One region of the Bacillus cereus group sp. Bce041 genome, then DNA from elsewhere that is predicted to be linked to it. Evidence: riboswitches for the same ligand, from Rfam matches in the RefSeq annotation. Region 1 holds a riboswitch; each other region holds the start of a gene.

Region 1 (7,619 bases):
AAGCAGTAGCAGTTGCTGATAAGTATTTAAATCAATTCCTAGAAGCTGATAAAGTTGTTTTCGGCTTCCCATTATGGAACTTAACGATTCCAGCAGTATTGCACACATATATTGATTATTTAAACCGTGCTGGTAAAACGTTCAAATATACGCCAGAGGGTCCAGTTGGCCTAATCGGAGATAAGAAGATTGCATTATTAAATGCACGAGGCGGCGTATATTCAGAAGGGCCAGCAGCTGAGGTAGAAATGGCTGTTAAATATGTAGCAAGTATGATGGGCTTCTTCGGCGCAACAAACATGGAAACAGTAGTTATTGAAGGGCATAACCAATTCCCAGATAAAGCAGAAGAAATCATCGCTGCAGGTCTTGAAGAAGCAGCTAAAGTAGCAAGTAAATTTTAATTAAAATTATAATCGTCACTCGAAAAAAGCAGCATTAACATGTAAACGTTAATGCTGCTTTTTTATATTTTTAGTTCATCAGCAAGCTTTTCTAATGTATTTCGATCTTGTATATAATATGTTCGGCCTTCTTTTCTTAAATAATTTTGTTGGCAAAACTGATTTAATACATATAAAAGATGACGGTAGCTGACATTTAAATATTCCGAGGCCTCGGTATGCTTTTCTATATAACAATTATTTTGCTCTGTTAATAAAATAAAAGCAGCTAATCGATTTTCAAAAGGATAACTATAGTTTTTTGCGTAATTTTCAGTGCGAGTAATTGTCTTTTCTCCAATAAATTTACATAAGTGCTGTAAAAACGTTGCATCTTGTAATAAAAGTTGCTGACAATCTTTAAGTGGAAGTGCCAAACACACACAATCTTCTAGTACTTCAACGGACTTAGTAATATTTTCTACTCCTATTAATCCTAATTCTCCGATAAAAGATGGTGCTTGAATAAAATTAATTAATGAAACCTTCCCGTTTTTATGACTCATATATATTTTGGCTCTCCCAGAAATTAAGTAATAGAGATAAGGAAGAGCATTTCCTTCGCTACATATCATCTCTTTCGTTTGAAAAGAATGCAGCTCTACATATGGCAAGACATGAAATGAAAATAGGGTATGGAATTGATGGATTCGCATGTATTGATAAATTTCTTCCTCATTTTTGCTGATTTTCATATTTTCACCCCTATGTATAGTATGAGATATCTCCTATTATCTTTACAAGAAGGAATGATACGATTTATGTAAATTTGTTTTTGTAGAAAAGAGAGTGTGATGAATTTATGAAAAAATATAAAACATTGTTATTTGATGTAGATGATACATTACTAGACTTCCAAAAGGCTGAAAAAGTGGCTTTACGGGTACTTTTTGAAGAGAAGGGAATCCCTTTAACAGACGAGATAGAGACTTGTTATAAAAAAATAAATAAAGGTCTTTGGGATGCTTTTGAAAAAGGTGAACTATCACGCAATGAAGTTGTAAATACACGATTCTCTCTGTTGTTTAAAGAGTATGGAGAAGAAGTAAATGGAATATTATTCGAAAATAATTATCGTAACTACTTAGAAGAAGGAAATCAACTCATGCAAGGTGCATTTGAATTTATAAATCAAATTCAAGGGGAGTATGAATTGTATATAGTGACAAATGGTGTTTCTAAGACGCAAGATAAACGTTTGCGTAATGCAGGGTTACATTCATTGTTTAAAGATGTTTTTGTTTCGGAAGATACAGGTTTTCAAAAGCCGATGAAAGAGTATTTTGATTATGTTTTTGAACGGATTCCTAACTTTGCACCTGAAGAAGGGCTGATTATTGGGGATTCATTAAGCGCGGATATTAAAGGTGGATATGTAGCGGGAATTGATACTTGTTGGTTTAATCCAGAAAGGAAGTTAAATGATAGTGGGATTATACCGACATATGAAGTGCATAATTTTGAGGAGTTAGAAGCGTTATTAAAGCAGCATGTGTAATAAAAAAATAGACAGTGGAGCTTTCGTCTACACTGTCTATTTTTGTTAATTTGTATTTTCGTTATGTTTTGGGAGTGGAAAGGCATTCCCAATAGCAGCTGCACCAAGCATTGGCAATAGTAAATTAAGCGGGAAAAACATAAGTAATAGCAATGTAATAGCTATTGGCTTTCGTAACGCATAGCTCGAAATTGCTGTCGTTACGATAGCAACGGATGCTACTGGATCTATAGGAAGAATAGATGCTATAGCGTATCCAATACTTGATCCGGAAAATATAATTGGGAATATATGTCCACCCCGCCACCCTGTGTTCAAACAAACGGCAGTAATACACAACTTTAAAATCCCTGAAAGAAGTAGTATCCAAAAAGATAAATGGCTCCATTCAACAACTAACTCTTTTAATTGATGTTCCCCTGAAAATAATGTGTACGGAAGAAAAGTTCCCCCGATTCCTAATAAAATGCCACCGATAATTCCGAGTGTCAGCTTGTATTCTCTAAAAGGGTGAATTAACTTTTCTAATGTGAATTCTAACTTGAAATAAAAGAAACCAACTATAGCGCCGATACTAGCAAGTGGAAGAAATGCAATCCATTCATTGAAAGAAAGTGCACCTTCCCCGAAATCAACAATAAAGGATCCACGATTATCAAGTTTACTCAGTAGTAAATAAACAGAAAAACCTGCGAAAGTAGTAGCTAAGTATACAATCGCTTTTTTTCCTTTAGAAAAAGCAGCAATTTGTTCCCCCTCATTTTCATTTGGTGCTAAATAACCGAATAATGGTGCGTTAAAAATGACACTTAAAGTAGCGCCAATTCCGATCTCGGTTAGCTCATTCATACCCTTTAAGGCAAATTTAAAGCGATCCCCTACCCATGTGCACAGTCCGCCTATAATTCCAACTAGTGCGGCTTCTGGACCAAGACTAGCACCGAAAATTAAAACAATAATCGCTGTTAAAGTAGCCCGATGGACAAAGCGATATTCGATTCGACCAGTTTTTTTATATTCAGCCATCACTTCAGGCATAAGGCGTGGGTATGTACCGAAATGTTTTTGTGATAGACCAACAAGGACCCCGCCAATTATTGTTACGCAAAGGGTGTAATAAGAGGGAAAAGAGAGAACTTCAGGCAAGTATCCCCAAATAAAGTGGATTCCAATATTTATTGTGACTAAAAATAACCAGACTGTAGCTCCTACTATAGATCCTAGAAGAATGCCATATAGAGCAAGTATGTAATGCATATCTTTTTTATTTGTCATGTTATACCTCCGTTATGTAAATCTTAGTAGGGAAAAAAGTGAAATATACTAGTGAAAAATGGATTGAATATATATAGTATCTTTTTGAGAAGATGGCCTATTCAACATATAGGCTAACTTTTGGGGAATTTGAATTTATAGGTTAAATTACTTATTTAATTTTATAGACTGATTTGAGGTTTTTAAAGGTCTTTTTTGAAATAGACTAGAATATATTTCTTTTGTTGCTTTATATGAAACTGTTAACATTTATTTTAGAACATTCAGAAAAACTGTTTGACATTAGGAAATTATTGCTATAAAATCAACGGTAATTGCATAGTCTTATCAAGAAAAGGTGGAGGGACAGGCCCGATGAAACCTTGGCAACAGCCGTATAACGGAATTGTGCCAAATCCTGCAGGTAGTAATCCTGAGAGATAAGAAAGAGCCTTTAGAGCGTGTTTTCAAACTGCTCCTTTCTTGTTTTCAGGAAAGGGGCAGTTTTTTATTTTGTATAAAAGAAAGGAGAATGAGAGATGGGAGAATCATGGGGAAAAGGAACAATTTGTGTGCAAGGTGGCTATACGCCAAAGAATGGTGAACCACGTGTTTTACCACTTTATCAAAGCACAACGTATAAATACGATACTTCGGATGATTTAGCAGCTCTATTTAACTTAGAGGCAGAAGGATATATTTATACACGTATTGGAAACCCTACTCTAGCAGCATTTGAGCAGAAGTTATCAGATTTAGAAGGCGGTGTAGGAGCTGTTGCAACGGCTTCTGGGCAAGCAGCTATTATGCTCGCAGTTTTAAATATTTGTAGTAGTGGAGACCATTTACTTTGCTCTTCAACTGTTTACGGGGGAACGTTTAATTTATTTGGGGTGAGTTTACGTAAGCTTGGCATTGATGTTACGTTCTTTAATCCAAATTTAACGGCAGATGAAATCACGGCGCTTGCTAATGACAAGACGAAACTTATCTATGCAGAATCGTTAGGAAATCCAGCGATGAATGTTTTAAATTTTAAAGAATTTTCAGCTGCCGCTAAAGAATTAGAGGTACCTTTTATCGTTGATAATACATTAGCAACTCCTTATTTATGCCAGGCGTTTGAACATGGGGCAAATATTATTGTTCATTCTACGACGAAGTATATCGATGGGCATGCGAGCTCCTTAGGCGGTATTGTAATTGACGGTGGAAACTTTGATTGGACAAATGGAAAGTATCCTGAACTTGTTGAACCAGATCCAAGTTATCACGGTGTAAGTTACGTTCAAAACTTTGGTGCAGCAGCGTATATTGTGAAAGCACGTGTTCAGCTATTAAGAGATTATGGAAATTGTATGAGCCCATTCAATGCATATATTAGCAATATTGGCTTAGAAACATTGCATTTACGAATGGAACGTCATAGTGAAAATGCTCTTGCAGTTGCTAAGTGGCTTGCTAATCATGAACGTATTGAATGGGTGAATTATCCAGGCTTAGATAGTAATGAAAATTACTCATTAGCACAACAGTACTTGAAAAAAGGTGCTAGTGGTGTTTTAACTTTCGGTATTAAAGGCGGATTAGAAGCAGCAAAAGAATTTATCGCAAATGTAAAACTAGCAACTCTTGTAACGCACGTAGCTGATGCACGAACTTGCGTTATACATCCTGCTAGTACGACGCATAGACAATTAAATGCTGAAGATCAGCGTTTAGCGGGTGTTACATCTGATTTAATTCGTTTATCGGTTGGTATAGAAGATGTTTCTGATATTATTGCAGATTTGGAAGCAGCTCTAGTTGGAGGCAAAACACATGCCGATCATAATTGATAAAGATTTACCGGCTCGCAAAGTGTTGCAAAAAGAAAATATTTTTGTAATGACGAAGGAGCGGGCAGAAACACAAGATATACGTGCTTTAAAAATTGCTATATTAAATTTAATGCCAACGAAACAAGATACAGAGGCGCAATTACTTCGCTTAATTGGAAACACACCGTTACAATTAGATGTTCATTTGCTTCATATGGAATCACATCTATCGCGTAATGTAACGCAAGAACATTTAACAAGCTTTTATAAAACGTTTCGTGATATTGAAAATGAAAAGTTTGATGGGCTCATTATTACAGGAGCGCCAGTGGAGACCCTTGCTTTTGAAGAGGTAGATTATTGGGAAGAGCTTAAACATATTATGGAGTATTCAAAAACGAATGTAACATCTACGCTCCATATTTGCTGGGGGGCACAGGCTGGCTTGTACTATCATTATGGTGTTCCAAAGTATCCCCTTAAGGAAAAAGTGTTCGGTGTATTTGAACATGAAGTTTGCGAGCAACATGTGAAATTATTACAAGGATTTGATGAATTGTTTTTTGCTCCGCATTCTCGTCATACAGAAGTAAGAGAGAATGATATTAGAGGAGTGAAAGAATTAACATTGTTAGCAAACTCTGAAGAAGCAGGTGTTCACCTTGTTATTGGGTCAGAAGGAAGGCAAGTGTTTGCCCTTGGACATAGCGAATATAGTTGTGAGACGTTAAAACAAGAATACGAACGAGATCGTGACAAGGGATTAAATATTGATGTGCCAAAAAACTATTTTAAACATAATAATCCAGATGAAAAGCCGCTTGTTAGGTGGAGGAGTCATGGTAATTTATTGTTTTCTAATTGGTTGAATTATTACGTGTATCAAGAAACCCCTTATATATTGTAAAGAAAGATTGTGTAACACGTGGCAACGTTTTCCTTGTAAAGATTAACCTTTATTTTTCCGAATGTTCAAAATACATTGTTTTTCAGATTTTTTGCTCATATAATTTCATCTAAACACAATTTTTGAGGGGTGGACAGTACTATGAAAGAAATTCAAGTTGGGTTATTAGGTCTTGGGACAGTTGGCAGTGGTGTGGTTCGTATTATTACGGATCATCAAGAACGACTCATACACCAAGTAGGTTGTCCAGTGAAGGTAACGAAAGTATTAGTGCAAAACATTGAGAAAGAGAGAGAGGTAGAGGTACCTTCTACTCTATTAACACAAGATGCAAATGAAATTTTAGATAATCCAAATATTGATGTTGTTATTGAAGTGATGGGTGGCATTGATGATGCAAAATCATATATTTTACAAGCTTTAAAAAGCGGAAAGCATGTTGTAACTGCAAATAAAGACTTAATGGCATTACATGGAGCTGAATTATTAGCGACAGCAAAAGATAATAAGGCTGATTTATTCTATGAGGCGAGTGTGGCAGGGGGAATTCCAATTTTACGCAGTATCGTAGAAGGACTTTCTTCAGATCTTATTACGAAAGTAATGGGAATTGTAAATGGAACAACAAATTTTATTTTGACGAAAATGTCAGACGAAGGGAGAGCATATAACGACGTGTTAAAAGAAGCCCAACAACTTGGATTTGCAGAAGCAGATCCAACATCAGATGTAGAAGGTTTAGATGCAGCAAGAAAAATGACGATTTTAGCTACCCTCGGTTTCTCTACAAATGTAGAGCTTGGAGATGTGAAAGTAAAAGGTATTACCTCTATTACAGAGGAAGATATTGAATACAGTAAGAGCTTAGGTTATACAATTAAATTAATCGGTCTTGCAAAACGAGATGGTGAAAAATTGGAGGTTACAGTTGAACCAACTTTACTTCCAAATACACATCCTCTTGCAGCAGTACAAAATGAATATAACGCTGTGTATGTGTACGGTGAAGCAGTTGGGGAAACGATGTTTTATGGACCAGGCGCAGGAAGTTTACCGACAGCTACAGCTGTTGTTTCGGATTTAGTTGCTGTAATGCAAAATATTAGATTAGGGGTAACAGGAAATAGTGCTGTAGTCCCACAATATCAAAAAGTATTAAAAGAGCCAGACGAAATTGTCGTGAAAAAGTTTTTAAGACTGCATGTAAAAGACGAAATTGGTGTATTTGCAAAAATTACTTCATTGTTCTCTGAGCGCGGAGTTAGCTTTGAGAAAATTATTCAAATGCCGCTTGAAGAGAAAGGAAAGGCTGAAATTGTAATTGTAACGCATCGTGCGTCTCTTGCTGATTATGATTATATTCTACATACGTTGCAAGGGTATGAAGAAATAGATTGTTTGAAAGCGAACTATCGAATTGAAGGGGATGCTAAGTAGTATCTCTTACCATAAAACAGAAAGAGCCTATTAAGCAGCTTGCTTAATAGGCTCTTTTCTATTTAAAATCTGCGTACCAACTTGAATAAATGCTTGGATAATCCAGCCTGTTGTAAAGGATAAGATGATTGTTCCAAAATAGATAGGTCCATCTAATAAAAAGCTTAACGTTAAAAATAAAAAGGCTAATGAAATCTCTGTTCTTCTAAACGTCCATTTTTTCTTCTCGGCAACCGTTAAAACGAAAGCTTCTTGAGGCG
Region 2 (7,619 bases), on a different contig from region 1:
AATATCAGCTTTATTTAATTTTCGGATTCGTAATTGTTCATCCACTAACACTCTAATACCAGAACCCTTTTCTCGATTCACAAACTTTATAGTGGACCCGGATATGTCAGCCCATGTCTTTATTTTCTTCGGATTTCCTTTTTGAACATAAAACCCTACATTTCTGGACAATAAATTAATCATAAGACATGGCTGTCCTACTAAAATACGTTTTACGTAAGGAATATTATATGTACCCGTTTCACCATCAAACAAATGCAAACTAACGATACTTCCTTCTCCTTGATACATTTTCACTAAACTCGTTAAGCTACCTTGATACGCTCTTAAAACATTAGAACTTGGCAAACGATTTTCTATACGTTTAGCTAACATATCTAACGTTAGTTCTTGACCACTAATAATACACGTGTTCAAGATACTACTACCATCGTTTTTCACAGGATTAACTTGTACTTTCCCTGTTTTCATTTGCTTTATATATTGATCTAAATCTGCTGCATCAATGCGCATCTGTCTACCAACTCTATAAGAAGGAAGTTCTCCTTTTTTAATTAAGTCGTATACAGTTAATTTTGATACTTTTAATCGCTTTGCTACTTCTTCCGTTGTGTAGGAATGATGATCCATAGACGATTCCTCACTTTCTCCTTTCATTGTAACAAAGAAAAGAATATTTCTCCTATTTTTTAAAAATAGACATATGTTCAAATTATATTCAATTATAACTAGTTATATTTAGTTATATTTAGTTATAATTAGATGTGTCAAAATGAAAGGGGATTTTTTTATGAATAAATTTATATTACGTTCCATCGGGGCACTTATACTTTCTTTCCTTCTTATATTTAGCGCTGCTTGTACAAGTGGGGAAAAGCATACAAAGTCAGCTGCTAAAGAGGATAAAACAGTTGAACTGACTATCTCAGCTGCTGCAAGCTTACAAGATGCATTAAAAGAAATCGAAAAACAATATAAAGAAAAAGAGCCAAATATCAAACTTTCTTTTAACTTCGGTGCTTCTGGAGCACTTCAACAACAAATTGAACAAGGTGCACCTGCTGATTTATTCTTCTCAGCAGCAGAAGATAAATTCCAAACCCTTGTAAAAAAAGGATTCATTAATGAAAAAGAGGGGAAAAATCTCCTTGGAAACGAACTCGTTCTAGTCGTCCCAAAAGATAGTTCTCTTACAAAAATTCAAGATTTAAAAGATGAAAAAATAAAAAAAATTGCACTTGGTACACCTGAATCTGTACCTGCTGGCAAATATGCAAAGGCTTCTCTAACACACGAAAACCTTTGGAATGATGTTCAAAATAAAGTCGTATTTACAAAAGATGTTCGCCAAGTGTTAACATATGTAGAAACAGGGAATGTCGATGCTGGTATCGTATACAAAACAGATGCTCTCATTTCGGATAAAGTAAAGATTGGTGAGACAGCAGCAGCTACTTCTCATGAGCCAATCCACTATCCTTTAGGTGTTATAAAGGAATCTAAACATAAGAAAGAGGCGACTTCATTTTATGAGTATTTGCAGTCAAAAGATGCACAATCTATCTTTAAAAAATATGGATTTACAGTCCTGTCTTAATTACTATGAGCATTGATGCTATTTTATCGCCTGTCTTTCTATCTTTAAGAGTAGCTGCATGCGCCACTATTCTCGTTACAATTTTAGGGACAATTGTCGGGCGAGCACTAGCTCGCTCCTCATGGCGATATAAAGTACTATTAGAAACCATATTTTTATTACCAATGGTACTTCCACCAACTGTTATCGGCTTCTTTCTCATTATCATCTTTGGAAACAACAGCCCGATCGGAAAGTGGGTTGAATCATTATTTCAGCAGTCTATTATGTTCACATCTACTGCTGCGATCATTGCTTCTACAGTTGTTGCATTTCCGCTTATGTACCAATCAGCGAAAACGGGATTTTCTATCGCAAATGTACAAATTGAAGAAAGTGCTCGTGACCTTGGCGCAAGTGAATATCAAGTTTTTCTGCACGTTACACTTCCGCTCGCATTTCCTGCCTTACTAAGCGGGATGATTTTGAGCTTTGTCCGCGCGCTCGGTGAATTTGGTGCTACACTTATGTTTGCCGGGAACATTCCTGGTAAAACACAGACAATCCCAACTGCAATTTACATGGCTATTGATGCAAGTAATATGCAACTCGCATGGACACTTGTAGTTATTACTATCGGTATGTCACTCGTATTTCTACTATGTATTCAACTTATTAATAAAAGAATTACTAACTCTTAAAGCAGCTTTTTTCGAAGCTGCTTCTTTATTTCTTAGGAAATAAAATATACCACCGGGAAATAACTGAATTTTACCTCTTATTAAAATATACATTTTATTTGAATTCACTTTCTAAAATAGGCAATTTCCTGTTATTATATGGAGGTGTTTCAAAAAATGAAGAAATGAAAACGCATTTATATCGTGAATTCTTCATCCTGTTTTAGCGATCGGTAATCTTCTACTCTATTAGTGGGGCATTACCGATCGTTAGAACGATATGTAACTATATTGGTATAGCAAACCGAAGGGAGTCTTGTAATGGACATTTTATTAGCGCTTCTTCCTGCAATTGCATGGGGAAACATCTTATTAGTAAGCGTAAAAATGGGCGGTGGTGCATATAGCCAAACGGTAGGTATGACAATCGGTGCTCTATTCTTCGCAACAATTATGTATGTATTTACTCAACCAGCTTTAACAATGACAATCTTAATTGTTGGTTTTATTTCAGGTTTATTCTGGGCTTTAGGACAAGTAAACCAATTAAAAACAGTTGAAAAACTAGGTGTTTCAACTACTGTAACGATTTCTACTGGTATGCAACTTGTTGCAACTTCTATCTTTGGGGTTATCGCTTTCCGTGAGTGGACTACTACTACAACGATCATTCTGGGAACGATTGCAATCCTATTAATCGTAGTTGGTGTTGTATTCACATCATTAGATGATAAAGAAAATGCTCAGCCACCTGGACAATTGAAAAAAGGACTTCTTACTTTAATTGTTTCTACTTTCGGCTATCTTGTATATGTAATTATTATTCGTTGGTATAATATCGATGGTTGGTCTGCTATTTTACCACAAGCAGTTGGTATGTTTGTTGGTGCAGTTGTACTGACGTCTAAACATAAACCATTTAACAAATATGCAATCCGTAATGCTTTGTCTGGTTTACTATGGGGAACTGGAAACTTATTCTTACTTCTTTCATTACCACGTGTTGGAGTAGCAACAAGCTTCCCATTATCTCAAACTGGAATCGTTATCTCAACATTCGGTGCGATTGTATTCTTAGGTGAAAAGAAAACAAAACGTCAATTGATCTTTATTGCACTAGGTAGTGTTTTAATTATCGGCGGCGCTGTATTACTTGGTATGACAAAAGCATAATCTTATATTCTATTAGTAAACCCCTGAAGCATATGTACTTCAGGGGTTTTTTAATTCTAATTATTTTCTAGATATAATTATTTGTATGTTCTTGCCCCTTATAATTGCTCTTCCACTCTAGCAAACCAGCTACACATATAAAGAGATTAATAATAGCTAATATTAGCATGAATTTCCTCCTTCTCATTATCCATTCCATCTACGATAAGTCTTTTCTTTTTACAAAATTCTCTTAAAGATGATATCGTTTTTATAACATATCTCTACTAGAAAGGAATAAAGGATATGCTAACTAAACATCGAATTTTATTTATTGGTGCCGGTCGTATGGCAGAAGCTATATTTTCCGGATTACTTAAAACAAGCAAAGAGTACATCGAAGAAATTATCGTCTCTAACCGAAGCAACATAGAAAAGCTAAAACAGTTACAACATCAATATAATGTGTCTACTACAACAGATTGGAAACAGCATGTTACATCTGTTGATACGGTTGTTTTAGCAATGCCACCTTCGGCTCATGAAGAGTTATTAGCTGAGCTATCTCCGTTAATATCAAATCAACTAGTCGTAACAGTAGCAGCTGGCATTGGACCATCTTATTTAGAAGCTAGACTCCCAAAAGGCACGCCTGTTGCTTGGATTATGCCTAATACAGCTGCTGAAATTGGAAAGTCTATCTCCTTATATACAATGGGACAATCAGTAAACGAGATACATCAAGAAACCCTGCAACTACTTTTAAAAGGTATTGGTACTTCGCAACTTTGTACTGAGGAAGAAGTTCATCAGCTTACTGCAGTTACTGGAAGTGCACCAGCCTTCCTTTATTACTTTGCTGAAAGCTTAATTGAAGCAACAAAAAGTTATGGAGTTGATGAAGAAACCGCAAAACATCTTGTCATTCAAATGATTTCTGGCTCTGCTTCTATGCTTGAACAAACGCAAAATCCAGCTAACCTTCGCGAACAAGTAACAACGCCAGGTGGTTCCACAGCTGAAGGTCTCAAAACTTTATACGAATATAATTTTTCAGAGGCAATTCAAAAAGCAGTAGAAGCAACAAACAAAAAAGCTAGGGGGAAATAATATGATTTTAACAAGTTTAAAAGACTATACAACATTACATAACGGTGTAAAAATGCCTTGGTTTGGTTTAGGTGTTTTTAAAGTAGAAGATGGTTCAGAAGTAATTGATTCTGTAAAAGCAGCAATTAAAAATGGCTACCGCAGCATCGATACTGCAGCAATCTATCAAAATGAAGAAGGCGTTGGGCAAGCGATTCGTGAATCCGGTGTTTCACGTGAAGAATTATTTATTACCTCAAAAGTATGGAATAGCGATCAAGGATATGAAACAACGCTTCAAGCATTTGAAACTACATTAGAGAAATTAGGTCTAGAATATTTAGATTTATATTTAGTACATTGGCCTGTAAAAGGGAAATATACTGAATCATGGAAAGCATTAGAAACACTTTATAAAGATGGCCGTGTTCGCGCTATCGGTGTGAGTAATTTCCACATTCACCACTTACAAGACGTATTTGAAATTGCTGAAATTAAGCCAATGGTCAACCAAGTGGAATACCACCCACGTTTAGCACAAGAAGAGTTACATGCATTCTGTAAAGAACATAATATCCAGCTTGAAGCTTGGTCACCATTAATGCAAGGACAACTACTAGATAATCCAACGTTACAAGAAATTGCGACAAAATATAATAAATCAACTGCGCAAATTATTTTACGTTGGGATTTACAAAACGAAGTTGTAACAATTCCCAAATCAATTAAAGAACATCGCATTATTGAAAATGCAAACATCTTCGACTTTGAATTAAGTGCTGATGATATGAAAGCAATTCAAGCTTTAAATGAAGATCGTCGCGTTGGTCCAGATCCAGATAACTTTAACTTCTAGTAGAAAAACCACTGCCATATGCAGTGGTTTTTTCATTTAAGAAAACTGAAAATTTAAACTATATTTCATTTAGTTGACACTTCATTATTCAAGGTGTAAGATTTTGAATTATCAAAGAAACACAAAAATTAATAAAATTTATTCGTTTACTCATTGTATCAAGAGAGGTGGAGGGACTGGCCCTTTGAAACCTCGGCAACAGGTTCATTTTGAATACTGTGCCACTTCCTGCAAGCTTTATGCTTGAAAGATAGAATGAGGGACTTCGTTTATATACGGGTGCATAACTTGTACGTAAAAATCCCTCTTTCTCAATATGAAAAGAGGGATTTTTTATTTTTCATTTCCCTCATCATCATCCAAACTTAATTATTTAGGAGGAAAATCAAATGAAAAAGAAGTTTGTACCCGGTATTGCATCAGTTGTAGGAGTAAGTATTTTATTAACTGGTTGCGGTAGTTATAAAAACGAAGCAAGCGGAGCAAATGCAAAAGACGAGGCACCTAGTAAACAGGTTTTAAACTTATCTTCACCTACTGAAATACGAACAATGGATACGGCTCGTGCTACAGATACTGATTCTGGTCAAGTAATGAGAAACGTATTTGAAGGTTTGTATAATCTTGGTGAAGGTAACAAACCTGTTCCTGGTGTTGCAAAATCTCATGAAGTAAGTGGCGATAAAACGAAATACACATTCCATTTGCGAGATTCAAAATGGTCAAACGGCACTCCTGTTACAGCTAAAGATTTTGTGTTCGCTTGGCAACGTGCCGTAGATCCAGCAACAGCCTCTGAATATGCATTTTTATTCTTTGATATTAAAAACGCAACAAAAATTAACAACAAAGAACTTCCAGCCGACCAACTTGGTGTAAAAGCAGTTGATGACCATACGTTTGAGGTAGAATTAGAGCGTCCTGTTCCTTATTTTATTAGCTTAACAGCGTTCCCAACATTTCTACCAATTAATGAGGAATTCTTTAAAGTACAAGGTGATAAGTACGCTTTAGAAGATAATACAATCTTGTACAATGGAGCTTTTACACTAAGCGATTGGAAGCACGAACAAAGCTTTAAATTTAAGAAGAACCCTACCTATTGGGATAAAGATACTGTCAAACTAGAAGAAATCAATTTTAATGTCGTAAAAGAAAAATCAACAGAAGTAAATTTATTCGAGTCAAAACAATTAGATCGTATAAAACTAACATCTGACTTCGTCGATAAATATAAAAAGGATGCTAACTTTAAAGAACGTCCAAACGTAGGCGTACAATTTTTACGTATGAATCAACAAAACAAAGTACTTCAAAACGTTTCTGCACGCCAAGCAATTGATCAAACAATTGATAGAAAATCCTTTGTAAATACGTTATTAAATGATGGCTCTACACCAACATTTGGTCTCGTTCCAAAAAACTTTGCAAAAGGACCTGAAGGAAAAGACTTCCGTACTGCAAACGGCGATTTAACAAAAGTTGATACAAAATCTGCACAAGAGTTATGGAAAAAAGCTAAACAAGAGCTTGGTTCTGAAAAGATAACATTAGAATTATTAACGAGTGATGCTGACCTTGATAAGAAAACTGGTGAATTCTTAAAAGGACAACTAGAAAAGAATCTAGATGGATTAACAGTAAATATAAAACCTCAGCCGCGTAAGCAACAAGTTTCGCTTTTATTAAAAGGTGACTACGAAATCGGAATTGATGGCTGGAGCCCTGACTTTGCGGATCCAATTACATTCCTTGAGCTATTTACAACGAATAACCCTTATAACTTAGATCATTACTCTAATAAGGAATTCGATGAAACAATAGCAAAAGTGAAAACAACTTTAGCTGGTGATGAAAAAGCTCGCTGGGAAGCATTACTAGCATCCGAGAAAATATTATTTAAAGACTCTGTTATCGCTCCTCTTTACCAAAAAGGCGAATCTTATTTAGAACGTTCTTATGTGAAAGGAATTGTGCAAGTAGACTTTGCAGGTCAATTAAACTTCAAGTGGGCAAAAATTGAAAAATAAAGTGAAACTTTAATAAGTGGGGGTTTCTTCATCCCCACTTATTATTAGCCCACACCAATTGTTTTTTTAGCAAAATATATTAAAAATAGGTTCTCTCACACATGAGAATCTGCTTTTTTAATATATTATTCTGAGAAATTAGCAATCTATTTTTATTATTGACATATAGTTCTTTTCAGTGTTAATATTCTAAATAATCAAAGAAACAAAATATTTCACCATCAAAATATAATGTC
Region 3 (7,619 bases), on a different contig from region 1:
GGCCGAACAGGAGTTGTAACACCGACTGCAGAACTAGAGCCAGTGAGAGTTGCTGGTACGATTGTTCGTCGTGCTTCTTTACATAACGAAGATTTAATTCGTGAAAAAGACATTCGAATTGGTGACTACGTTGTTGTGAAGAAGGCTGGAGATATTATTCCTGAAGTTGTGAACGTTATTTTTGATAAGCGTACTGGTGAGGAAGAAGAATACCGCATGCCAACTCATTGTCCAGCATGTGAGAGTGAACTTGTTCGTTTAGAAGAAGAAGTAGCACTTCGTTGTATAAATCCAACTTGTCCTGCTCAAATTCGAGAAGGGTTAATCCATTTCGTTTCAAGAAATGCAATGAATATTGATGGACTTGGAGAACGTGTCATTACACAACTCTTTGATGCTGATTACATTCGTACATTTGCTGATTTATATGCATTGACGAAAGAGCAATTATTACAGTTAGAACGTTTTGGTGAAAAATCAGCAACAAAATTAATACAAGCAATTGAAAATTCTAAAGAAAACTCGTTAGAGCGATTATTATTTGGTCTTGGAATTCGCCACGTTGGAGCGAAAGCAGCACGTACATTTGCAGAGCACTTTGAAACGATGGATGAGCTTGTAAAAGCAACGGAAGAAGAACTAAAAGCAATTAATGAAATTGGCGAAAAAATGGCTCAATCTGTTGTGACATATTTTGATAATGAAGATGTATTAGAGTTATTACAGCAGTTTAAAGAGTATGGCGTGAATATGACATACAAAGGTATAAAAATTGCAGATTTACAAAATGTTGAATCTTACTTCGCAGGAAAAACGGTTGTTTTAACAGGTAAGCTAGAAGTTATGGGGCGAAGTGAAGCGAAGAAGAAGATTGAGGCATTAGGTGGAAAAGTAACGGGAAGTGTTAGTAAGAGTACGGATTTAGTTGTTGCAGGTGAAGCGGCTGGTTCGAAATTAGCACAAGCGGAGAAACATAATGTTGAGGTTTGGAATGAAGAGAGGTTCTTACAAGAGCTAAATAAGTAAGAGGTGCAAACTTACCATGAAAAAAATAGCATTAGCGGTATTAAGCCTTGGCCTACTTGTAAGTGGGTGTAGTGCAGGTGCCGACAAAGATGAAAAAGTGGCTGAGAAATCGGGGAAAGCAAAAGAACAATCAGTTGTTCCAAAATACGCTATTTCGGATGAATATTATAAGACGACTATTCCATTTGATGGTGGAAATGCACGTGGTTTAGTGGTGCAAGGGTTAAATAGTCGTCTTGATATAGATGAATTTGAAACAGGGTTAATGCGAATTGCAAAAGAATCATTTAGTACGAAAGATAATTTTTTAAAAGGCGGAAAAGCTCTAGATACTCAAACTATACAGATGCTTGTTAAAAGAAAACGTACAGATGCTGAACAAAAGGAACTAGAGGACAAATTAAAAAAAGATGCAGTTAAATTTCCTAATATAGGATTAAACCCTGCATTAGGAACAGGATCCGAATCACTAGAAGTGAAAAATAAAAAAAATCCAATATATATTTCAAATATTTTAGAGCATGATTATTATGTGAAAAAAGGCGATAACGGCGAGGAACGCGTTGGTATGGTAGTTGGATTAGCAATGAATTCTGTTCAATATTTTAACGAAGAGCATGGTTATCCACGTGAAGCTGCAATCCCGGATGAAAAGATGTTAGCTGAAGGGAAAAAAATGGCGCAAGAAATTTTGAAAGTCATACATCAAAAAGAACCTGAAACCAAAAATATTCCAATAACATTTGCGATTTATCGCCAAGCTCCAAAGTCTTCGCTCGTGCCAGGTAACTTTGTTTCTTATGCGAATGTTGAAAAAGGTAGTGAAACGGTTGAAGATTGGCAACAAATTAATGAAAAATATTATTTGTTCCCATCAGAGCAAGCGAAAACAGATAATAAACGTGAAGACCTTGCAAGAGTATCCAACTTTAAGGCAAAACTAAGCGATTATTTCCAAGGCGACTATACAGCTGTTATTGGTACTGGTATGTATAGAGATGATGAATTAAGAGAAATGAAGCTTGATATTCCTGTCCAGTTTAATGGAAAAGCTGAAATAGTTGGTTTTACACAATATGTGGCAGGGCTTGTTATGGAATACTTCCCGAATTATATGAAAGTACAAGTAACGATTAAATCTGTAGAACGCCCAGAAGCTATTATTATACGTGAAGCAAAACAAGATGAACCACTTGTGAAGATTTTAGATTAAATATGAAGGCTGTTCCTCTATGGAACAGCTTTTTTTCTTATGTAATTTTGTTATAATTTAAAATGTTGTAAAAAATAGGGGTAAGGGGTAAAGCTCATGGAAGAATTAAGTTTTCAAGTCATTATTTTATTAATTGCATTCGGTTTTTTAGCAGCTTTTATTGATTCCGTTGTTGGAGGAGGAGGGTTAATTTCGCTTCCTGCGCTTATGTTTGTTGGCTTATCGCCAGCTTCGGCAATTGCAACGAATAAATTAGCGGCAACAATGGGGACGTTTACGAGTGCGATGTATTTTATTCGATCAGGAAAAGTTGATTTTAAAATTGTAGGAAAGTTAATCCCGTTAACTATTGTTGGAGCTGTTGCAGGTGCTTTAGTAGTAAAATTTATTCCACCGGATATTTTACGCCCATTAGTACTTGTAATGTTGGTATTTATTGCTATTTATATTATTGCAAAAAAGAATTGGGGAAGTGTGTCTACCTATAAGAAGATGACGCAAAGAAAAACATTAATATTTTTCTTTGCTATTTTAATGATAGGATTTTATGATGGATTTTTTGGACCAGGGACAGGATCGTTTTTAATTTTTGCATTTTTATTAATTGGCTTGGATTTTATTCAAGCGGCAGCATCTGGAAAACTTTTGAACTTTGTTAGTAATATTGTATCTTTAATTACTTTTTTATTTTTAGATATAATTCATTTTGAATACGGTATTATCATGGGATTATCAATGATCTTAGGTGCTTATTTTGGATCGAAGTTTGCGGTTCAAAAAGGTGTTGGATATGTAAGGACTTTATTTTTATTAGTTACTATATTATTGATCGGGAAAAATGTTTTGGAATATACTCATATTTTGTAGATTCATACGCATGTATGAATCTCTTTTTTTTATTATATTTTAAAAATTTATTAATTTTTAAAATATAAGTCTAGGAATATTTGAATAAATCTAAATTATCGTGTAGAATAATGTTGTAAAATGTAAACGTTTTTCTAAGGGGAGGCTAAAAAAAATGGTAGTAGCATACAAACATGAGCCATTTACAGATTTTTCAGTGGAGGCTAACAAATTAGCGTTTGAAGAAGGTTTAAAGAAAGTAGAATCTTATCTTGGACAAGACTATCCATTAATTATTGGGGGAGAAAAAATCACTACAGAAGACAAAATTGTTTCTGTAAACCCTGCAAATAAAGAGGAACTTGTTGGTCGTGTTTCAAAAGCAAGCCGTGAGTTAGCTGAAAAAGCAATGCAAGTAGCGGATGAAACATTCCAAACTTGGAGAAAATCAAAGCCAGAAATGCGTGCAGACATTTTATTCCGTGCTGCAGCAATCGTTCGTCGCAGAAAACATGAATTCTCTGCTATTCTTGTAAAAGAAGCAGGTAAGCCATGGAATGAGGCAGACGCTGATACAGCAGAAGCAATCGACTTTATGGAATATTATGGTCGTCAAATGTTAAAATTAAAAGACGGTATTCCAGTAGAAAGCCGTCCAATTGAATATAATCGTTTCTCTTACATTCCATTAGGAGTAGGTGTTATCATTTCTCCTTGGAACTTCCCATTCGCAATTATGGCAGGTATGACAACAGCTGCTTTAGTTTCTGGTAACACAGTATTACTAAAACCAGCTAGTACAACTCCTGTAGTGGCAGCGAAATTTATGGAAGTATTAGAAGAAGCTGGCTTACCAGCTGGCGTAGTAAACTTCGTTCCAGGTAATGGTTCTGAAGTTGGTGACTACTTAGTAGATCATCCTCGTACACGTTTCGTAAGTTTCACGGGATCTCGTGATGTAGGTATCCGCATCTATGAGCGTGCAGCGAAAGTAAACCCAGGACAAATTTGGTTAAAACGCGTTATCGCTGAAATGGGCGGTAAAGATACAATCGTTGTTGATAAAGAAGCAGATCTTGAATTAGCAGCTAAGTCTATCGTTGCATCAGCATTCGGATTCTCAGGACAAAAATGTTCTGCATGTTCTCGTGCAGTAATCCATGAAGATGTATATGATCATGTATTAAATCGTGCTGTTGAATTAACAAAAGAATTAACAGTTGCTAACCCAGCAGTATTAGGTACAAACATGGGTCCTGTTAATGACCAAGCTGCATTCGATAAAGTAATGAGCTATGTTGCAATTGGTAAAGAAGAAGGTAGAATCTTAGCAGGTGGCGAAGGAGACGATTCTAAAGGCTGGTTCATCCAACCAACAATCGTTGCTGACGTTGCAGAAGATGCTCGCTTAATGAAAGAAGAAATCTTCGGACCAGTAGTAGCATTCTGTAAAGCGAAAGACTTCGATCATGCACTTGCAATTGCAAATAATACGGAATACGGTTTAACAGGTGCTGTTATTACTAACAACCGTGACCATATTGAAAAAGCACGCGAAGACTTCCACGTTGGTAACTTATACTTCAACCGTGGATGTACTGGTGCAATCGTAGGTTACCAACCATTCGGTGGCTTTAACATGTCTGGTACAGACTCTAAAGCTGGTGGACCTGATTACTTAGCACTTCACATGCAAGCAAAAACTACTTCTGAAACTTTATAAGAAATAGTAGAGGAGCTCTTCACAGAATGTGAAGAGCTCCTTTTAAAATTGAAATCCTATATATTACCATCGTTCGAAGGGAATGAGCTAAAACCTATTAATAGCGGGATAAACATGTGAACAGAAATAAAATGATGAGAAAAGTTGACTTATTAGTCATATTTTTTAGTATTCATTTTGAGAATTTCCTGTATAATACAATTTGAAAGAAAATCTATGGTTCGACAAGGAACACTCCTTTCGGTTTTGCTCACTGAAAGGAGTGTTTTTTTATGTAGCTAAAAATTCTTGCGTGCTTATTACATTTGCATATACGCCATTTAAACTAGCTAAAATTGTATTGTGAATGTAAACAGCTGGTATAGTAGCGTTCTTAAAAGACAGGTCTTTTGTAGCACAAGCATCATGTATAACGGTACATTGAAAGCCAAAATCGAATGCAGCCCTTACTGTAGCATCGATACACATATGAGTCATCATCCCACATACAACGACATGTTCAATATTTAAACGTTTTAATTGCTCTAGAAGATTAGTTTCTCGGAAGCTATTTGGATAATGTTTGACTATAACTGTTTCTTCTCTAAGTGGACGTACGCTTTCGTGAATATGTACACCTTCTGTATTAGGTAGGAAAAAAGTAGCGTCATCTTTTATAGCTACGTGTTGGATATGAAGAATAGGTTCGCTGTTTGTTCTAAAGTGTTGTAATAACTGATTAGCATATTCGCTTGCTTCTACTGGATTACGCAATTCCATCTTTCCATTTGGAAAATAATCGTTTTGAATATCGACGAGTAAAAGAGCTGTTTTCATATATTTATCTTCCTCCGAGTTTCATATTCAAATAAATTTATTCAATTCGTAGAGAGGATTCTCCTGTTTAAAAATATGAGGAAGAAGAATTTTAAATAACCTTGAAAGTTACTATTTTCTCATGAATTTTCATCTGAAAATTTTAATAAAGGAATAATTAATATTTTTCTAAAAAATGTATTGACTCTTATTATTCTGAGTTCTATAATGAGAATTAATTAAACGACAATTAAATCGATACATTCTTATCCAGAGAGGTGGAGGGACTGGCCCTACGATACCTCAGCAACGGGTTTTTTTAATACCGTGCTAACTCCAGCAAGCCATATAAAGGCTTGGAAGATGAGAAGATGTGAATGAGTACATATAAGTGCTCTCCTTCTTATCTTTATGGTTGATAAGAAGGAGAGCACTTTTTATTTTACCTCGAAAGCTCTGCTTCAAGTTTTTACAGCATATAGGAGGGGAAAAAATGATTTCTTTTAACAATGTAAGTAAAGTGTATGAATCAGCTGGGCAATCTGTTCATGCGGTGGAGGATGTAACATTATCAGTTGAGAAAGGCGAAATTTTTGGCATTATTGGTTTTAGTGGCGCTGGAAAGAGTACGTTATTACGCTTAGTAAATATGTTAGAGAGACCGACGGCAGGAACGATTTCAATAGATGATAAAGATATTACATCATTATCGACGAAAGAATTACGTAAACTGAGACAAAGAATCGGAATGATTTTCCAAAGTTTTAATTTATTTAATTCAAGAACAGTATTTGGAAATATTGCTTATCCATTAAAGTTAGCGAAAGTACCAAAGAATGAGATAAAAGAAAGAGTAAATGAACTGCTGAAGTTTGTAGGGTTAGAAGATAAAGCAAACTATTACCCAGAGCAGCTATCAGGTGGACAAAAGCAGCGTGTGGGCATTGCTAGAGCACTTGCGACATCGCCAGATATTCTTATATGTGATGAGGCAACATCAGCCTTAGATCCAGAAACAACGACAGAAATTCTAAACTTATTAAAGAAAGTAAATAGAGAATACAATTTAACAATTCTTCTTATTACACATGAAATGCATGTTGTGAAAGAAATTTGTCACCGTGTAGCTGTAATGGAGAAGGGAAAAGTTATTGAAGAAGGAAAACTGTTTGATGTTTTCACGCAACCAAAAACAAAGACGACTCAAAACTTTGTACGTTCTGTCATTAATGATCATTTACCGGAAAGTGTTCTAGCGAAAATTCAAAATGGTGGTCAAATTTATCGTCTAACATTTACTGGTGAGGAGACAGGACAGCCGGTACTATCATATATCGCAAAAAACTATAACGTCGATGTAAATGTACTGTACGGAAATATTATTGAACTTCAAAATGTGCTATTTGGAAATCTTCTTGTAGAGTTGCAAGGGGAGCAGAGGGAAATTCAAAAAGCATTACAACATCTAAGACTGCAAGTGCAGCTGAAGGAGGTAGAAGCTCATGCGAGTTGATTGGAGTATATTTTGGCCGCGCATACTAGATGCGACGGGGGATACCCTCTTAATGGTAATTGTAACCCTTATATTCGCTACAATTCTTGGTATACCTCTAGGTTTACTTTTATATGTAACGAGAAAAGGAAACTTTTTAGAAAATAAATGGGTCTTTTCTATTCTTAACATCATAATTAATACAATTCGTCCGGTACCATTCATTATCTTTTTAGTAGCCTTAAGTCCACTAACAAGAAGTGTTATCGGAACGACGATTGGAACAGCAGCGGCAATTTTCCCGATGACGTTAGTCGCATCAATTGGTATTGCTAGAATGGTTGAAACAAACCTTGTTTCCGTTCCGAAAGGAGTAATTGAGGCAGCACAAGCAATGGGCGCCTCGCCAATTAGAATCGTTTTTGAAATCCTTGTACCAGAAGCGTTAGCGCCATTAATCTTAGGTGTCACATTTATGACAGTTGGTTTAATTGAATTTTCTGCAGTTGCTGGGCTTGTCGGTG
Region 4 (7,619 bases), on a different contig from region 1:
TCGTTCGGGGAAAATAACATTTTTATTGGACCGAGTATTTCAAAGCGTAAAACAAATATAAAGTTTCCACTGGAATCACTTAAAGAAAAGAAAGTTATTTATATTTCAATGGGAACACTGCTTGAAGGACTCGAACCATTCTTTAATACTTGTATTGATACTTTTTCAGATTTTGATGGGATAGTTGTAATGGCAATTGGTGATAGAAATGATATTTCTAAAATTAAGGAAGCACCAGATAATTTTATAATTGCTCCATACGTACCTCAATCAGAAATATTAAATGAAGCAGATGTTTTTATTACACATGGTGGTATGAATAGTGTACACGATGCCATTCATTATAATGTCCCATTTGTAATAATACCGCATGATAAAGATCAGCCAATGATAGCGCAAAGATTAACTGAGCTTGAAGCGGCACATAGACTATTGAAAGAACATGTTAATGTACACACTTTAAAAGAGGCCGTAACAGATGTACTTTCAAATGAAAAGTATAAATATGGTATAAGAAAACTTAATGATAGCTTTTTAGAATGTGGTGGTTCAAAAGAAGCGATTGCAGTTATTGAATCTCTTTTAAATAAAGTAAAACTTTAATTGGTGGGGCTTTACTGCCTGCAAATAGCGGGATAAATAGTCGTAACTGTATACAAGCATAGAGGTTCTCACCTTTATGCTTGTGTATTCTTATCCAGCAAATTGTACAGCAGTATTTGCATGTAAAAAAGCAGTATCAAAAACGGGAACAGTAAGATCATTTTGGGAGATGAGTAAAGGTATTTCAGTGCAGCCTAATAATATACCTTCAGCACCGTTTTGAATTAATGATTTTGTAATTTGTAATAACCTTTTTTTAGATGTTTCTGAAATGATCCCTCTACTTAATTCATCTAATATGACATGGTGGATAAAAGTTCTTTCCTCGTCATTTGGGATAATTGTCTCAATGTTATATTTCGCTAATCGTGATTTATAGAAATCTTGCTCCATCGTTTGTTTTGTTCCTAATAGTCCGATACGTTTTATATTCTGTTCTACCATTTCTTTAGCACTTACATCACCAATGTGAAGAAGCGGGATAGATATTGCTTGTTCTACCTCCTCGGCAAATAGATGTACAGTATTTGAACACATTAATAAACATTCAGCCCCAGATTTTTCAACTTTCTTTGCAACTGTAACTAGTTCATTTTTCACTTCTTCATATTGATGGTTTTGTAATAAAGTAGTTACTTCACCAAAGTCCATACTATATAAAATTAGCTTCGCATTTTGATCGTATTGAGAGAGTGTAAGTGTATTAATATGTTTATAGTATAATGATGTAGATTCCCAACTTAATCCTCCAATCAAACCAATAACTTTCATAATGCATTCCTCCCGAAACGATTTTGAATTCATTATTTCATAATTCCGATAAGAATACAATGATTTAAACGTGCTATTTAATAAAAAATAAAAATAGTAAGAAAAGTGTTGAAATTTACATTCTTTAGTGCCATAATACGAATTACAAATTAATACTTATCCAGAGAGGTGGAGGGAACGGCCCTAAGAAACCTCAGCAACCCCTATGCAATTTTATAGGAAGGTGCTAATTCCGCAGAGGACACGATGTGTTTTTTGAAAGATAAGAGGATTCTTGAAAGTGAAAGAAAGTGACCTCTTATGTAAGAGGTCATTTTTTTGTTGTATAGAAAGGGAGTGTCGATGCATAATTCATTTTTAAATTAAATATAGAGTAATAAAAGTTGACTAATATGAGAGGGGAATTGTCATGAATAAATTATCAACAAAGTTAGTAGTAGCAATCGGTATTGGAGCAGCATTATACGGGATATTAGGACTTTGGGGATTTTCTATTGCACCGAATACATTTATTAAACCAGCATTAGCTATATTAACTGTTTTTGGAGCATTATTTGGTCCAGTGGCAGGACTGTTAATCGGACTTATCGGTCATACCGTAACAGATACGATTGCTGGATGGGGTATTTGGTGGGGATGGGTTATTAGTTCAGGAATTATTGGTTTTTCAATGGGGCTTATTCAAAAAAGAGTTGGTTTTAGTGTGAAAAACGGGTCGTTTAACAAGGGGGATATTTCTTATTTAGCAATTACTGGGCTAGTTGGTATTGTCATTGCTATTATATTTGCTGGGGCATTCGATATTATTGTGATGGGAGAACCATTTGACAAAATTGTTATACAAGTATTAGGAGCAACAATTTCCGATGTCATCGTTTTCTTAGTACTTGGATTGCCACTTACAATTGGTTTGGCGAAATCCAATAAGAAACATACACATTTAAAAATTGAAAAGTAGGGATGTTAACATGCAACCAATTATTTCGTTTGAACAATTCACCTTTCAATATGGGCATGCTGCGCAGCCTACTTTAAGTGATATTACCTTTCATATATACCCTGGGGAAAAAGTGCTAATTGCTGGACGAAGTGGTTCAGGAAAGTCGACATTAGCTCATTGTATAAATGGGCTAATCCCATTTTCTTACGAAGGGAATAGCACAGGTAACGTTTTAATTGCCGGTAAAGACCCAAGGGAAGGAAGTATTTTTGAACAAAGTAAACAGGTAGGAACAATTTTACAAGATCAAGATGCTCAATTTATTGGTCTGACAGTAGAAGAAGATGTAGCTTTTTATTTAGAAAATGAATGTGTAAAGCAAGATAACATGAAAAAGATTGTTTCGGACTCATTAAGAAAGGTGAAGATGCATACGTTTCATAAACAAAGTCCACATGAATTATCAGGAGGCCAAAAGCAAACAGTTTCTCTTGCTGGTTTATTAACAACAAATGCGGATATATTATTGTTCGATGAACCATTAGCGAACTTAGATCCACTAAGCGCCATACATACGATAGAACTTATGAAAGATATACATGAGCAGTATAATAAAACGATTGTTATTATCGAACATAGGATAGAAGAAATTTTAAAACTGGATTTAGACAAAGTTATATTAATTGATGAAGGTAAAGTCATTGCGATGGGAACACCAAAAGAAATCTTAGCGTCAAATATATTACCACGTATTGGCTTAAGAGAGCCTATTTACATCGAAGCATTAAAGAGATTACATTTTGATCGTAATAATGACGTAATATATCCAATGGAAAACCTTCAAAAAGAAAAGGTAAGCAACGTTATAAAAGAGTGGATGGAGAAACAAGTCATATTAGAAAGGAATGCTAAAAACAAGGAATTACTTAAAGTGGAGAATTTATCATTTTCATACCCTAATAAACAAAAAGTATTAGAAAATGTAAACCTTTTAATATATGAAGGAGAAATTGTGGCACTGTTAGGACATAATGGAGCAGGGAAATCAACATTAGCTCATAGTCTTATAGGTATAAACAAAATGAAAAATGGGAAAATTGCGTTAAAAGGTGAAGATATTAGTTCTTGGTCTATTCGTAAACGTGGGGAAATCATATCTTACGTGATGCAAAATCCAAATCATATGATTACACAGCCTACTGTTTTTGAAGAAGTTTCATTTACATTAACATTACATAATTTTTCTAAGGAAGAAATTAAGAATAAAGTAGAAGGGATTTTAAAAATTTGTGGTTTATATCCATTTCGTAATTGGCCAATTCAAGCACTAAGCTATGGGCAAAAAAAGAGACTAACAATCGCATCTGTATTAACAACAAATCCTAAGCTTATCATATTAGATGAACCGACAGCGGGACAAGATTATTATCATTATAAACAATTTATGTCGTTTATTAAAAACCTAGCTAAAAAGGGAATTTCATTTGTTGTTATCACTCACGATATGAATCTCGCGCTAGAATATACAGACCGTGCAGTAGTTCTACATGAAGGGAAAATTATTGCGGATAATACAGTGTTTGATGTATTAGGCGATCAAGAAACGTTACAAAGAGCCAACTTAAGAGAGAGTTCTTTAACCAAGCTTATTAAATTTAGTGGGATTGCATGTCCAGAAAAATTTATGGAGCTTTATTTAGACAGTAATAGGAGGGAGGAAGGTGCATAGTACATATTTTCATCGTATGGATGGGGTAGTGAAATTGTTTTTATTTATTTTTTGTATGACGCTTACTTTTTTGTTTTTTGATTTTCGGGTGTTGCTAATATTATTTATTATTGGGTGTATCGGACTCAGCATTGCTAAAATTCCATTTCGTAAAATTTTAATTGTTTTTAGTGTCATATTTACATTTAGTTTATTAAACTCTGTCATGATTTTATTTATTACACCAACTCATGGATCTGAATTAACTGAATCATATACCGCGTTTTTACATGTTGGATATGCAACGATTACATATGAAACATTATTTTATGCAGCTACACTTTCATTAAAGTATTTTACGTTATTACCATTTACACTTCTTTTTATTTACACGACAGATCCAAGCGAATTTGTAAGTAGCTTAAGTAAACTTGGTATTCATTATAAGATTACATATGCAATAAATATTGCACTACGTTATATTCCTGACATCCAGTCTGAGTATAAAATTATTAAACACGCGCAAGAAGCGAGAGGAGTGGCTTTTGAAAAAGGAGAAGCAAGTTTATGGGTTCGTATGAAGAACCGTGTTTTAATTTTCTGGCCACTAATCATTCATTCTCTAGAAAGAATAGATACGGTTTCAAATGCAATGGATTTAAGAGGATTTGGAAAGAAGGATAAACGTACATGGTTTTATACAAGTAAGGCGAAACGTGAAGATTTCATCGCTTTATTTGCCGGTATTTTCATATTTATTGTTGCGGTATATTTAAAATTAAACGTATTTCAAAACTTTTGGTATCCATTTTAAAGCACTCTTTAAACGAGTGCTTTTACTTATTTTTATGTAGACATGCTCAAAAAAGGGATATATACATAATGTATAATACGAACCAGTTAAAATGATCAACTACCTATTAGTTTTCAAACCAAAAGGAGGAGAAAATATGAGTTACGGTGGTTCTTGTGGTTTTGGTGGAGGTTTCGCTTTACTAGTTGTGTTATTCATTCTATTAATAATTGTAGGATGCAGCTGCTGGGGCGGAGGATACTAATTTTTAATTAGTCTTCACAAATGTAAACTAAAAAAACATTGAAGATACTTATGTATCGAAACAAATAAAAAAGGAGCAACTATGCTCCTTTTTTATTTGTTTAAATGCGTATTCTCACTATATTTCGGGAACGTAATCGTTAAAGTCGTTCCTTTACTAACGATACTTCGGATTTTTAAACTTCCATGCATCGTCTCAATAATCTTAACAGCAACCATTGTACCTAAACCAGTTCCTTTTGTTTTTGTACTAAAATACGGTTCACCGAATCGATGTATTTGCTCCTGTGACATTCCAACTCCGCTATCTTCAATTCGTATTTCAACTTTACTATTATTGATAGATGAGGAAATATTTAAGGTACCACCATTAGGCATTGCTTCAATACTGTTTTTTATTAAGTTTAAAAAACATTGTTGAAAGTGCTGTTTATTACCAACAATGGTTGCCTCAGAAAAATCCTGTGTAATATGTATCGTATTCATATTACACAATGGCAATATCATATTAATAACTCGATTTAACTCTTGTTTTACTGAAATTTGATCTAATTTTTCTGGAGCAGGTTTGGCAAACGTTAAGTAATCATCGATAATTTCTTGGGCACGATTTAACTCTTCAAGTATATGTTTAATATATTCGTCTCTTGATTCAGGAGTTAAATTTTGTGTTTTTAAAAGCTGTGTAAATCCTTTTACAACCGTTAAGGGATTCCTTACTTCGTGCGATATACTTGCAGCGAGTTGGCTAACAATCTCCATTTTTTCCATTTTAATTAATTTAGAGCGCATTAATACAGCATCCTTTATAACTTCATTTATATAAACAATAAATAACATTAAAGTAGTCGGTAATACCATGAAATAAATAATATACAAATTATTCACTTCAAAATCTGATAAAGTTAATACAATTAAAGTTGTAAATATTGCTAGGAAAAAGGTTAAAAACATGGAAAAAGCTACTTTAAGTTTTCTATTATATGTATTAAATTTTGAAGATGCGAGTGCTGTAACGATGAACATTATTCCGTAAACAACGACTGTTAGCATATTAAATCCATAAAATATAAATCTTGTAATTAATAAAATTGTAAACAATATGATACCGACAGGGAATCCACCATAAAGCGTAGCTATTATGACCGGAATTTGTCTTAAATCATGAATACAACTTTCATCCATATAGATAGGGTATCGCATACATAAAATAAGCGGAATACTAGAACAAAGGGTAATCAGTAGTATTTTATATTTCTTTAAATAGTGCCGGCTATCATATATGAAATAAAAAACAAATATACTACATAGAATGTATAGAAGATTATTTAACACGTTTTGATTAATATAAACAAAGTCCATAATATTTGCCTCGTTATTCTGAATTTACTTAACATATGTATTATACATGATAACATATGTTAAAGTGAATAAACCTTGTTAATACAAGATTTGTTTGGCTTTTTGATATAAAATGCAAACATTCTGCAAACGTTAGCTATCCAAAGATATTTTCACCAAAATTTTTTACTCCTTCTTCCTGCATGCTCGGTAAAACATGAGAATAAATCCTAAGAGTTAATGAATACACGGAGATTTCAAAGAGTTGTAGACAAGTTTTCCAATTGGGATACAGCTGAAGAATTGTGTAAGGCAGTGAGGGATAAAAAAGAAATAATTCCAGTAAGGGTTTATTTGGGAAGTGGCTTTAAAACTGATGTTGTCGAGTACATGCGGTAGTAAAAGGGAGATGGACATTTGAAAAAAGTAGAAATTGATGTTGGTAGCAACAAACTTTTAATAGTGAAGGGCGGAAATGTAACAGTAGTCAATCCACCAATGAGTGGATTTGGTGAGCAAGTCGCGGTTTGGATAAACGGTAAAGTTGATCGTGTAGATGTGAAGTGAAAATCGTAATAAAAAAGAGCCATGAGTGGAAAGGCTCATAGCTCTTTGTATAAGGGTAATAATTTTATAGGTAAATATTATCATGTAATTCCAAAAAAATCAATTTCAGTAAATTGATTGGTATTTGATTTGGATTTTATAGAAAGAGAGCAGCTAACAACAGCTAGCGGCTCGGCAGGTTCTGTAAGACAAAACAGAAAAGAATATTAACAGAATATAGAGGTTTATCCTGGTTGTTTGAACGTAGTTAAAGAAAGAATATCACATACTATCAATGTTAATAAAAACTATCTGTGGCTTTCATTTCTTTATTTTATTCACAAATAGTTCCAGTAGCTATTCCGGTTGGAGCGACACCTACTGGGATAGTAGTGATAATAGTATTCGTAGCAATATCAATAACGGAAACAGTATTACTAGCTTGATTTGTAACATATGCTCGAGTGCCATCAGGTATGATGGTTACTTGATCAGGAGATAAACCAACAGAAATTGTATCAATTACAGTATTTGTCGCCACATTTATTACAGATACATTATTACTAACTTTATTTACAACGTAAATAAGATTTCCACCCGGTGTAATATCTATACCAACAGGTTCGATACCTACGTTAATTGTATTAATAACT

What was found. A riboswitch is a leader RNA that binds a small molecule or an ion and turns the genes downstream of it on or off. The one in region 1 is predicted to bind S-adenosylmethionine.
Region 2: it holds a riboswitch for S-adenosylmethionine, as region 1 does, so the genes downstream of both, ACUN13_RS28535 (peptide ABC transporter substrate-binding protein) here and ACUN13_RS24425 (bifunctional O-acetylhomoserine aminocarboxypropyltransferase/cysteine synthase) in region 1, are expected to answer to the same signal.
Region 3: it holds a riboswitch for S-adenosylmethionine, as region 1 does, so the genes downstream of both, ACUN13_RS21905 (methionine ABC transporter ATP-binding protein) here and ACUN13_RS24425 (bifunctional O-acetylhomoserine aminocarboxypropyltransferase/cysteine synthase) in region 1, are expected to answer to the same signal.
Region 4: it holds a riboswitch for S-adenosylmethionine, as region 1 does, so the genes downstream of both, ACUN13_RS14865 (ECF-type riboflavin transporter substrate-binding protein) here and ACUN13_RS24425 (bifunctional O-acetylhomoserine aminocarboxypropyltransferase/cysteine synthase) in region 1, are expected to answer to the same signal.

The regions. Positions count from the first base shown of each region.
Region 1 covers NZ_JBQXON010000010.1:126,428-134,046, reverse strand. Annotated here, with positions in the region: gene ACUN13_RS24445 (FMN-dependent NADH-azoreductase) at 1-404, shown strand, start outside; gene ACUN13_RS24440 (transcriptional regulator YeiL) at 467-1,138, opposite strand; gene ACUN13_RS24435 (YjjG family noncanonical pyrimidine nucleotidase) at 1,246-1,941, shown strand; gene ACUN13_RS24430 (chloride channel protein) at 1,987-3,216, opposite strand; SAM riboswitch class I at 3,538-3,642, shown strand; gene ACUN13_RS24425 (bifunctional O-acetylhomoserine aminocarboxypropyltransferase/cysteine synthase) at 3,735-5,033, shown strand; gene metA (homoserine O-acetyltransferase MetA) at 5,017-5,922, shown strand; gene ACUN13_RS24415 (homoserine dehydrogenase) at 6,064-7,359, shown strand; gene ACUN13_RS24410 (YczE/YyaS/YitT family protein) at 7,390-7,619, opposite strand, start outside.
Region 2 covers NZ_JBQXON010000018.1:23,385-31,003, forward strand. Annotated here, with positions in the region: gene ACUN13_RS28505 (substrate-binding domain-containing protein) at 1-630, opposite strand, end outside; gene modA (molybdate ABC transporter substrate-binding protein) at 791-1,597, shown strand; gene modB (molybdate ABC transporter permease subunit) at 1,603-2,277, shown strand; gene ACUN13_RS28520 (GRP family sugar transporter) at 2,578-3,429, shown strand; gene proC (pyrroline-5-carboxylate reductase) at 3,715-4,518, shown strand; gene ACUN13_RS28530 (aldo/keto reductase) at 4,520-5,353, shown strand; SAM riboswitch class I at 5,506-5,610, shown strand; gene ACUN13_RS28535 (peptide ABC transporter substrate-binding protein) at 5,743-7,383, shown strand.
Region 3 covers NZ_JBQXON010000007.1:188,132-195,750, reverse strand. Annotated here, with positions in the region: gene ligA (NAD-dependent DNA ligase LigA) at 1-1,026, shown strand, start outside; gene ACUN13_RS21925 (CamS family sex pheromone protein) at 1,043-2,239, shown strand; gene ACUN13_RS21920 (TSUP family transporter) at 2,336-3,106, shown strand; gene pruA (L-glutamate gamma-semialdehyde dehydrogenase) at 3,261-4,808, shown strand; partial or broken gene ACUN13_RS21910 (cysteine hydrolase family protein) at 5,059-5,624, opposite strand; SAM riboswitch class I at 5,867-5,973, shown strand; gene ACUN13_RS21905 (methionine ABC transporter ATP-binding protein) at 6,097-7,116, shown strand; gene ACUN13_RS21900 (methionine ABC transporter permease) at 7,106-7,619, shown strand, end outside.
Region 4 covers NZ_JBQXON010000004.1:131,689-139,307, forward strand. Annotated here, with positions in the region: gene ACUN13_RS14855 (macrolide family glycosyltransferase) at 1-603, shown strand, start outside; gene ACUN13_RS14860 (aspartate/glutamate racemase family protein) at 694-1,374, opposite strand; SAM riboswitch class I at 1,528-1,643, shown strand; gene ACUN13_RS14865 (ECF-type riboflavin transporter substrate-binding protein) at 1,784-2,332, shown strand; gene ACUN13_RS14870 (ABC transporter ATP-binding protein) at 2,343-4,043, shown strand; gene ACUN13_RS14875 (energy-coupling factor transporter transmembrane component T family protein) at 4,036-4,836, shown strand; gene ACUN13_RS14880 (YjcZ family sporulation protein) at 4,973-5,080, shown strand; gene ACUN13_RS14885 (LytS/YhcK type 5TM receptor domain-containing protein) at 5,173-6,441, opposite strand; gene ACUN13_RS14890 (DUF3954 domain-containing protein) at 6,838-6,987, shown strand; partial or broken gene ACUN13_RS14895 (YVTN family beta-propeller repeat protein) at 7,301-7,619, opposite strand, start outside.